DNA from 2 places in the Halomonas sp. LMYGS-3 genome. Region 2 is predicted to be linked to the other one. Evidence: predicted binding sites of a transcription regulator. Region 2 holds the regulator's gene; the other holds the start of a gene.

Region 1 (5,363 bases), on a different contig from region 2:
CAGCAACTACATAGGGTTCTTCCAGGATCTTGGCGATGAAGTCAAAGTCTTGATGAGTAAAGGCAACATTCCCCATTGCTTCCAGAGTCAGCAATGCGTTGCTGGCAGCTGCCAGAGTATAACCGTCTGGCTCTGACGCCACTGCTCGCGACAGGCCAACAGCCCCACCACCACCTGAAATATTTCTAATAACAAGGTTGGTGTCCAGTTTTTCCTCCAGCAAAGGTTGTAGCGCGCGAACGAACGTATCATTCCCGCCTCCAGCCGAAAACGGAACAATTATTTCAATGTTCTTTTCGGGATACTCCGCCAGCACATTGACACTAGCCATCATTGTGGCTGCCGCGGACAAACCAACAAGAAGTTTCTTCATTGTGCTTCCCCTGTATGGAGTTGTGTTTAAAGATCAGCGAACCAACGCTGGCTTCTTGGGATCAAACTTCCAGCCATCTATCAGATACTGCATTGCCATTGCATCGTCTCGACCACTACTCGGCAGTGAGCGATAAAGCCTATTTGCCTCCTCTACAGCCTTCATATCAATATCAACCCCCAGACCTGGCTTATCAGTAACAGTCACCGCCCCATCGACAATCTCAGGGGGATCCAGCGTGAGTCGACAGTCACCTTCCTGCCAAATCCAGTGAGTATCCAGAGCTGTTACTTCTCCAACAGCTGACGCCCCTACCTGAGCGAACATTGCCAGGGAGATATCAAAATGATTATTTGAATGTGACCCCCATTTCATGCCGTGATCAGCACATAACTGAGAGACTCTCACAGCACCTGAAAGCGTCCAGAAATGCGGATCTGCCAGAGGAATGTCAACAGAGCGAAGCATTAACGCATGTGCCATTTCGCGCCAGTTGGTCGCCACCATATTAGTGGCAACCGGCAAGCCGGTCGCATGGCGAAACTCTGCAAGAATCTCCCGGCCCGAAAAGCCCTGCTCGGCACCACAGGGATCCTCGGCATAGGCCAGCACCCCGTCAAGTCCACGGCACAGGTCAATGGCTTCTGTTAGAGACCAGGCGCCATTGGGATCAATGGTCGTGCGAGCTTCAGGAAAAGCTTTCGACAGCTTCGTTACAGCTTCGATCTCTTGTTCTCCCGAGAGTACTCCACCTTTGAGTTTGAAGTCCCGAAACCCATAACGATCTTGTGCTGCCTGGGCAAGCTCGATTATACGAGAGGGCGACAACGCTTCCTCGTCACGTAACCGATACCAGTCATGCTCCCGCCCGGCCGTTCCGCTGCGATAGTCAAGCGGGGTCGTGCCTTTATCACCAACAAAGAACAAGTAACCAAGCACTTCAACACTATCACGCTGTTTCCCGTCGGCCAGCAATTCAGCGACTGGTACTCCAAGAAGTTTTCCCAGCAGATCCAGCAAGGCAGCCTCAAGGGCAGCCACTGCATTCACGCGAAGCTCAAACGTCCAGGCACCCTGTCCGAAATCTTCGAAATCAGCACCTTGTCCGCTACGGCTCAGCGATGCCACCAACTTGCGAAGCTTCCCTAGAGACTGCCCCTCTATCAATGTTCTTGCTTGTTCGAGAGAGCGTTGAATGGTTTCACCACCTGGTGCCTCGCCCACCCCAATGTTTCCAGAGCTATCCTTCAGGATCAAAATATTCCTGGTAAAGTACGGAGAGTGAGCGCCACCAATATTAAGCAGCATACTGTCACGACCTGCAACAGGCACCACCCTATAGTCAGTAACGATTGGCGTAGAGGCCCCTGAAGTCATCATTTATCCACCCGGTAAAATTTCCCACAACCCCTGATCACGACAAGCAGGAGTGCTCAAGAACATCAACTATGAACAATTCTCTCAATGAGCATTTCCAATTTAGCCACTTCCTCCTCACTAGGCATTTCCAGTGGTGCTCTAACATTCCCAGCAGGCTTGCCGATGATCTCGGCCCCCGCCTTGATCAGGCTGACGGCATAGCCCGCCTTCCGGTCCCTGAGATCCACGAAGGGAATGAAGAAGTCGTTGGTGATCCGCTTGACGACCTCACGGTTGCCCTTGCGCAGTTCCTTGTAGAAGGTCACGGCCATGTCGGGCACGAAGTTGAACACGGCCGAGGAGTAGGTGTTGACGCCGATGGACAGATAGGCCTCGGCGAAGATCTCGGCGGTGGGCACGCCACCCACATAGACCAGGCGATCGCCCACGGTCTTGACGATCTTGTTGAGCGCCTGGATGTCGCCCTTGCCATCCTTCAGGCCGATCAGGTTGGGGCACTGGTCCGCCAGCGCCTGGACCGACCCGGCATCGAGGATGCCGTTGCCGCGGTTGTAGTAGATGACGTTCACCGCGGTCGAGTCGCAGATCTGCCGGGCATACTCGACCAGGCCATCCTGGGGGCACTCGGTCAGGTAGGGCGGCATCAGCAGGATGCCGTCGGCACCGACCTCCTCGGCCGCCCTGGCGAAGGCCTTGCCGCTCTCGACGCTCAGCCCGGCGCTGGCGATCACCGGCAGCTTGCCGTCCACTGTCTCCACGGCGACGCGCACGATCTCGCGGAATTCATCGAGCGACAGGTTGAAGAACTCGCCAGTGCCGCCGGCCACGAAGACCGCCGAGATGTCGTGGCTGATGAACCACTCCAGCCGCCGGCGATAGCTCTCGGCGTCGAAGCGGCCCTCCTGATCGAAGTCCGTAATAGGAAACGACAGCAGGCCATCGCCGATGGCCTTTACCACTGCTTCTCTGGAAAACTTCACGCAACCGTCCTCATGCTTTCCGGGGCCAGGGGCTCCCCGACCGCCTTTCGGGTGACCGACAACCGATTTGTTGTCATACATCATACAAGCGACAACCTAATTACCCTCGCAGCATCAAGCAAGCAGAAATCGGCAAATTACGACCAAAGTTGCACGACGGGCCGCCTACGCGGAGACGCTTCGCCGGCTAAGGGGTATCATGGCGCCTGCCCACCTCGACATGGAGTCACCATGAGCCTTGGCGCCCTGCTGATCGCCAGCCTGAACATCACACTGCCGGTCTTCGCCATGGTGTTCCTCGGCTACCTGCTCAGGCGCCTGGCCTGGATCGATCACGCCTTCGTGACGACCGCCTCGCAGCTGGTGTTCCGGGGCACCATGCCGGTGCTGATCTTCCTGAGCATCATTCGCGCCGACCTCGACACGACACTCAACCCGTCACTCCTGGCCTTCTTCGCCCTGGCCACCCTCGGCACCTTCCTGCTGAGCTGGGGCTGGGCGATCCTGAGGGTGCCGCAAGCCGCGCGCGGCAGCTGCATCCAAGGGGCCTTTCGCGGCAACTGCGGCATCGTCGGCCTGGCCCTGGCGGCGGGGATGTATGGCGAGGTGGGGCTCTCGACGGGCGGGCTGCTGCTGGGGGTGGTGATCATCACCTACAACGCCTTCTCGGTGGTAGCGCTGGCCAGCTACCGGGAAGGACGAGGTGCCGACTGGCGCAGCATCTTCGCCCATATCGCGCGCAATCCGCTGATCCTGGCCGTGGTGGCGGCGCTGCCGGTGGCGGCCCTGGAGGTGGAGCTGCCCAGCTGGCTGATGACCTCCGCCAACTATTTCGCCTCCCTCACCCTGCCGCTGGCGCTGATCTGCGTGGGGGCGACGCTGTCGCTGCGCTCGGTGAAGGCCTCGGGCGGGCTGGCACTCGAAACCAGCCTGATGAAGATGGTCGCGCTGCCGGCGCTGGCCACGGGCGCGGCCTGGCTGGTGGGCTTCGAGGGCCGCGAGCTGGGGGTGCTCTTCCTGTTCTTCGCCAGCCCCACGGCGGCGGCGGCCTTCGTGATGGCCAAGGCCATGGGCGGCAATGCGGCCCTCACCGCCAATATCATCGCCCTGAGCACCCTGATGGCCAGCCTGACCATCACCCTGGGCGCCTTCGGCCTGAAGGCTGTTGGGCTGATCTGACGGCCTATCGAGACGACCGGCCTATAACACTCATCTCGATCCTCAGGACAGGTCTGCCGGTGCAGTGAAACGCACCAGCCTCGCGCAGCCGGCGGCCAGCACATCGGCCTCCAGCTCGGCCAGGCCGGCGGTGGGAAAACCGGGCCCCCGGTCGCTGCGCCCTTCCACCAGCAGCCCCGTGAGGGCACCGACCAGTGGCATGTGGCTGACCAGCAGCAACGGCCCGGCACCCTCCTGCTCCAGCAGCCAGTCGACCACCGCCGCGGGTGGGTCGTCGGGCGTGAGGAGCGGCAGGGTCTCGACCTCGCAGCCCAGCGGCTCGCCGACGAGCTGCGCCGTCTGTTGGGCCCGCCGGTAGGGGCTGGCCAGCAGGCGCAGGCCGGCGAGGTCATCGCACCCTGCCAGCCAGGCGGCCAGCCGCGCGACCTCTCTGCGACCCTGGTCGGTCAGCGAGCGCTCGGGATCCGGGCGCCCCGGCCCCGCCTCGCCGTGACGCATGATCAGTAACCGCTCAGCCATCCTGGACTCCGGAGTTTCGGTGGGCCTGCTGCACGTCCTCGCGGGAGAGGATGAACTCCACGTCGCTGCTCTGCTCGCTGAGCATCAGCATGCGCGCCATCTCGCGGGCCGGCACCCCCTCGAACAGCACCTGGTAGAGCCCCTCGGCGAGCGGCATGTAGACGCTGTCCTCGCGCGCCTTGTCGCGCACCAGGCGCACGGTGTTGACCCCCTCGGCCACCTGGCCGAGGGCCTCGACCGCCTCGTCCAGGGTCTTGCCCTCGCCCAGGGCCTGACCCACCCGATAGTTGCGCGACAGGCTCGACGAACAGGTGACGATCAGGTCGCCGACGCCGGCGAGTCCGAGAAAGGTCATGGGGTTGGCCCCCTGGTCCACGGCGAAGCGGCTCATCTCGGCGAGCGCCCGGGTCATCAGCATGCTGCGGGTGTTCTCGCCCATGCCCAGGGCCGCGGCCATGCCGGCGGCGATGGCGTAGATGTTCTTCAGCGCCCCGCCCAGCTCCACGCCATAACGGTCGTTGCTGGCATAGACCCGGAAGTAGTCACAGCCCAGCGCCGTCTGGACCCGGGTGCGGGTCTCGGGGTCGTCGCTGGCGATCACCGTGGCGGTGAGCTGCTTGTCGGCGATCTCCGAGGCCAGGTTGGGCCCCGATATCACGCCGATATGAGGAAAGCCGGTCTCCTCCTCGAGGATCCGGCTCATCAGCTTGAAGCCCTCCTCCTGGATGCCCTTGGTGGTGCTGACCAGGATCTGGCCGGCGTGCAGCCAGGGCCTGGCCTGGCGCACCACGTCACGGAAGGCCTTGGAGGGAATCGCCACCAGCACCAGCTCGGCGCCCTCGAGCACTTCCGCCATCGCCGTGGAGGCGACCACGGCCGGGTTGATGGCGTAGTCGGGGAGATAGCGGCCGTTGCGGTGCTCGCGGTTGATC
Region 2 (5,363 bases):
CGACTGCGCCGAGCAGATGCAGCGGCTCACCGGGACCCTGATCGAGCTCGGTTATCCGCCCTGTCCGGGTAACATCATGGTCTCCAATCCCGAGTGGGTGGGCACCGTCAGCGAGTGGCGCGGCCGCATCGCCCACTGGGCGGCGAGCCGCGACGGCGACAGCCTGATGAAACTCGCCATCATGCTCGACTCCCACGCGGTGGCGGGCAACCCGGGGCTGCTCGAGCAGGTCCGTGAGGAGCTGTTCGAGCGCTGCTCCCGGGACGAGATCCTGCTCTCCTACTTCGCTCGTCCGGCGCTGCGCTTCTCCACGCCGCTGACCCTGTTCGGTTCGCTGAAGAAGCCTCAGCACGGCATCGATATCAAGAAGGGAGGCATCTTTCCCATCGTTCACGGCGTACGCGCCATGGCCCTGGAGCGCGGCATCCGCGTCACTTCGACCCTGGAGCGCCTGGATGCGCTGGCCGAGGACGGCCGCCTGGAGGCGCGTTTCGCCGAGGACCTGGGCGAGGCGCTGTCGTTGTTCACCCAGTTGCGCCTCGAGCAGCAACTGGCGCGGCTGGGCGACGATGGCGGCAAGGACGACAAGCCCGATCGGGTGGTGGTCCAGGAGCTCTCGTCGCTGGAGCGAGACCTGTTGCGCGAGGCGCTGCACATCGTCAAGGACTTCAAGCAGCGGCTGTCGCACCGCTTTCATCTGGAGTATTCGTGACCTGCGGCAGGTGCTCCGGGATCGACGACAACCACGGGAGGTCACTCCATGCTCAAGGTACTGCGCCGGGTCGCCGACCGGCGTCGCCAGGCCGACGGCTACTACGCCTGGCTGTTCCAGCCCTACACCGGTGACGAGCTGGTCGCCATCGACAGCGAGACCACCGGACTCGATACCCGCAGTGCCGAGCTGGTATCCCTGGCCGCGGTGAAGATTCGCGGCGATCGAGTGCTGGCCAGCGAATCGCTGGACCTGCGTCTGCAACGGCCTGCCTCGTTGAGCGGCGATTCGATACGCATCCATGGCCTGCGTGGCGTCGATCTGGAGGAAGGGGAAAGCATCGAGACGGCCTTGCGCCGCTTCCTGGACTTCATCGGCAATCGGCCGCTGGTGGGCTGGTGCCTGAATTTCGACCTGGCGATCCTCAACCGGGAACTGCGACCGCGCTTCGGCTTCGACCTGCCCAATGCCGGCATCGACGTGGCCCAGACCTATGTCCGTCAGTTACGGCGTAGCCATCCCGAGATCGAGCCCGGCCTGCGCTTCGAGCAGGTGGCCGGCGCCCTGGGGGTGCCGGTGATGGGGCGTCACACCGCCCTGGGCGATGCGGTGACCACGGCGCTGATGTACCTGCGCCTGGAGAGAGGCGCCATGCTGGCGAAGCGATCCTCCTGAGGCCTGCGGAATCCGGGGCATTCCGTCGCCAGCTGGCGGCGGCAGTGGTAGGATAGGCACCCGTCATTTTCCAGCCGCTCTGGCAGTGCCCCGACCATGCAAGATGCCGTGAACTTCGATCCCAGCCCCGCTGACGCCTCCGTCACGGATGGCGATGCCACGCCTCTCGACGCCCTCGACGCGAAGGGCCGGCGCGAGTTCAACAAGCTGCAGAAGCGGCTGCGACGCCAGGTGGGCAACGCCATCATCGACTACGAGATGATCCGCGAGGGCGACCGGGTGATGGTCTGCCTGTCCGGCGGCAAGGACAGCTACACTCTGCTCGAGATCCTGCGTAACCTGCAGCGCAACGCCCCGGTGAATTTCTCGCTGGTGGCGGTCAACCTCGACCAGAAGCAGCCCGGTTTTCCCGAGCATGTGCTGCCCGAGTACCTGGACGGCACCGGCGTCGAGTATCACGTCCTCGAGCGCGACACCTATTCGGTGGTCAAGGAGAAGACCCCCGAGGGCAAGACCACCTGTGCGCTCTGCTCGCGGCTGCGGCGCGGCTCGCTCTACGGCTTCGCCGAAGAGATCGGCGCCACCAAGATCGCCTTGGGTCACCACCGCGAGGATATCCTCGAGACGCTGTTCCTCAACCTGTTCTTCGGCGGCAGCCTCAAGGCGATGCCGCCCAAGCTGCTCTCCGATGATGGCCGGAACATCGTCATCCGCCCGCTGGCCTACTGCCGCGAGGCGGATATCGCCGAATTCGCGCGGTTGATGGCCTTCCCGATCATTCCCTGCAACCTCTGCGGCTCCCAGCCCAACCTGCAGCGTCAGGTGGTCAAGGAGATGCTCGCCGAGTGGGAGGCCAAGCATCCCGGTCGACTCGAGAGCATGTTCAAGGCGGTGACCAACGTGGCGCCCTCGCAGCTGGCCGATCGGGAGCTGTTCGACTTTGCCGGCCTGGAGGAGAAGCAGGCCCGGTGGCAGGCCGAGCGCATCGATATCCTCAACGAGTTGTAGGTGTGAGATGGTGGACCAGTTCCAACCACGCGAGCGGCGCCGGGGACAGGCCGAAGCGGAGGTCATTTGCCAAGGATGGCAAATGTAGCGCCCAGGGAGGGGTTCACAGCGCCTCCGCGCAGGCCTGTCGCCGGGTAAGCCGCGACTCCCTGCCCCTGCTGTTCAACAGAAACCCCCGTTGGGTGTGGTATTCCAGCGGGGGTTTCTGCTTATGGTATGGCGCTAGCGGGCGCCATCCTCTTCGGCGACCCGGGCCAGCGCCGCCAGGTCGAGGATATTGACCTCGCGGCCGGAGACGGCCACCAGCCCCTGGGACTGGAAGCGACCGAGGATGCGGCTCACCGTCTCCACCGCCAGGCCCAGATAGTTGCCGATGTCGGCCCGGGACATGGAGAGGCGGAAGCTGTAGGGCGAGTAGCCGCGGCGGCGGAAACGATCCGAGAGGCTGGCGAAGAAGGTCGCCAGGCGTTGGTCGGCGGTCTTGCGCGACAACAGCCGCATCATGCGGCGATCGTCGCGCATCTCCTTGCTCATGCTGCGGTAGAGCTGGGTGCGCAGCTCCGGCAGCTCCTCGGAGAGGGCATCGAGACGATCGAAGGGAATCTCGCACACGGTGGTGGTCTCGAGCGCGACCACCGTGCCGGGATAGCGTTCCTCGTCGATGCCATCGAGGCCCACCAGTTCGCTGGGCAGGTAGAAGTTGGTCAGCTGGTCCTCGCCGCTGCCCTCGGTGGTGACCTGCTTGAGGCTGCCCGAGCGCACGGCGTAGACGCTGGTGAAGGCACTGTCCTGGCGGAACAGTGCCTCGCCCTTCTTCAGGGGCGCGCGGCGGCGGATGATGGCATCGAACTGGTCCATGTCCTGGAGCTCGAGCGCCAGCGGCAGGCAGAGCGAGCTGAGGCTGCAGGTCTGGCAGCGGGTCTCGTGCAGCAGGGAATGCCGCCTGCCGATCGCGGTATCGGGCATGCTCGCCTCCATGATGATGACTCAGTCACCATTATGGAGGATTACCCCAGGCCGGCAAAGCATCCCTTTGGAGGTAGCCTCCCGCCATTGGAGGTAGTCGCTCACGCGCTGCGGGAGTCGTTCGACACCGGCCGTAGTGGCAGGTAGGCGTCGAAGGCCATGGCGAGGTGCTGGATCAGCAGCCGGCCGCTCGGCGTGACGACGAGCCGATGGCCGCGGCGCTTCACCAGGCCGTCGCGTTCGGCGGCTTCCAGCCGGGCCAGGGCGTCGGCCAGGCAGGCCTCGGCGTCGACCCCGAAGGCCTGGCCCAGTGCTTCGAGGTCGAGGGCCATGTCGCACATCAGGCGCTCGATGGCGTGCCGCCGCAGCCGGTCGTCGAGGGTGAGGCGCAGCCCGCGGGCGGTGGCCAGCTGACCGGCATCCAGCGCCGCCTCGTAGGCGACGAGGTCTGCGGGATTCCGGGCGTAGACGTCATCGACACGACTGATCGCCGAGACACCGAGCCCCACCAGGTCGCATCTCGTGTGCCTGGAGTAGCCCTGGATGTCCCGCGCGAGGGTGCCCTGACGCTGGGCAACGGCCAGGCTGTCGTCGGGGCGAGCGAAGTGCTCCATGCCGAGATGCACATAGCCGGCCGAGGTCAGCATGTCGAGGGTGGTATGCTGCATCGCCAGCGTCTCCTCGGGGCCGGGAAGATCCTCGGCGCGGATGTGCCGCTGGGACGTGAAGCGCTCGGGCCGGTGGACGTAGTTGAAGACCGACAGTCGAGCCGGGGCCATGGCGATCACCTGCTCCAGGGTCTCGGCGAAGCTGTCGCGAGTCTGCAGTGGCAGTCCGGCGATCAGGTCGAGGTTGAGCGAGCGGAAGCCGAGGCGGTCGGCCTCGTCGATCAACGACTCGGTGAGCACTCGGGGCTGGAGCCGGTTGATCGCCCGCTGGACCCTGAGGTCCAGGTCCAGGACGCCGAGGCTCAGGCGATTGAAGCCCAGCGCCTGCAGGTGGCGCAGGGTGAAGACACTGGCCTCCCGCGGGTCGATGTCGATGGCGTAGTCGCGCTCCCTCGAGCCCGAGAGACCGAAGCGGGCATCGAGACGATCGATCAGGTCGCTCATCTGGGCGAGCGAAAGAAAGGTCGGGGTGCCGCCACCCCAGTGCAACTGCTGGACTTCCCGCGACGCGTCGAGATGGCGAGAGGTGAGTACCATCTCCCGGTCGAGCCGCGAAAGGTACGCTTCGGCCAGCCGCGTGTCACCGGTGGCGATCTTGTGGCGGGCACAGTGGAAGCAGGCCAGGCGGCAGAAGGGTACATGCACGTAGAGCGACAGCGGGCGACCATCGTCGTTGCTGCGCTCGAGTGCCGCGATGAACGCCTCGGCCCCGAAGTCGTCCCCGAAGCAGTGCGCCGTGGGGTAGGTAGTGTAACGTCTCCCGGGGGTGTCATAGCGGCGCAGCAGAGCCGCGTCCCAGACGAACCGGGCGGAACCCCCTGGGCCTTGGCGATTCGCGTGAGCGGACATGACGGCACTCCGGATGATGGGCATGTCCTGATGGTAGCGAGAGCGGCCCTTGGCCGTGTTGAGCTGGGTCAAGCCGGGGCGTGATCGCCGCTGGATCAGGCGTGGCCGACACCGGGCAGCAGCACCCAGAGCTGCCACAGGGCGAAGGCGATGATCGACGTCGCGGCCAGCATGCGGGTGGCTCGGTGGCGGATCAGGGCGCCGAGCTGGCGTGCCGCCAGGCCGGTGACCAGCAGGGCCGGCAGGGTGCCCAGGCCGAAGGCGCCCATCAGCGCCGCACCATGGTGCGGGGCGGCACTGGCCAGGCTCCAGGCGAGCATGGAGTAGACCAGGCCACAGGGCAGCCAGCCCCAGACCGCCCCCAGCGCCACGGCCTGGGGAACCTTCACCACCGGCATCAGCCGCCGGCCCACCGGCTCCAGATGGCACCACAGCCGCTTGCCGACGGCCTCCACCCTGAGCAGCCCCTTCCACCAGTCGGCGAT

What was found. The regulator FNR, encoded in region 2, switches genes on or off when oxygen is low (the NO sensors DNR and NnrR bind a similar motif). The targets are predictions, from matches to a motif close to TTGATNTANATCAA.
Region 1: kdgD (5-dehydro-4-deoxyglucarate dehydratase) is a predicted target of FNR. The motif match lies at 2,804-2,817, and genes of this name have one in related genera.

What each region holds. Positions count from the first base shown of each region.
Region 1 covers NZ_JCAKFQ010000010.1:146,139-151,501, reverse strand. The annotation lists gene AC5W54_RS11810 (tripartite tricarboxylate transporter substrate binding protein) at 1-373, opposite strand, end outside; gene AC5W54_RS11805 (enolase C-terminal domain-like protein) at 407-1,681, opposite strand; gene kdgD (5-dehydro-4-deoxyglucarate dehydratase) at 1,816-2,733, opposite strand; gene AC5W54_RS11795 (AEC family transporter) at 2,965-3,912, shown strand; gene sixA (phosphohistidine phosphatase SixA) at 3,955-4,431, opposite strand; gene AC5W54_RS11785 (NAD(P)H-dependent glycerol-3-phosphate dehydrogenase) at 4,424-5,363, opposite strand, start outside.
Region 2 covers NZ_JCAKFQ010000004.1:213,787-219,149, reverse strand. The annotation lists gene AC5W54_RS05860 (putative nucleotidyltransferase substrate binding domain-containing protein) at 1-712, shown strand, start outside; gene AC5W54_RS05855 (3'-5' exonuclease) at 761-1,387, shown strand; gene ttcA (tRNA 2-thiocytidine(32) synthetase TtcA) at 1,484-2,395, shown strand; gene fnr (fumarate/nitrate reduction transcriptional regulator Fnr) at 2,618-3,361, opposite strand; gene hemN (oxygen-independent coproporphyrinogen III oxidase) at 3,463-4,878, opposite strand; gene AC5W54_RS05835 (sulfite exporter TauE/SafE family protein) at 4,974-5,363, opposite strand, start outside.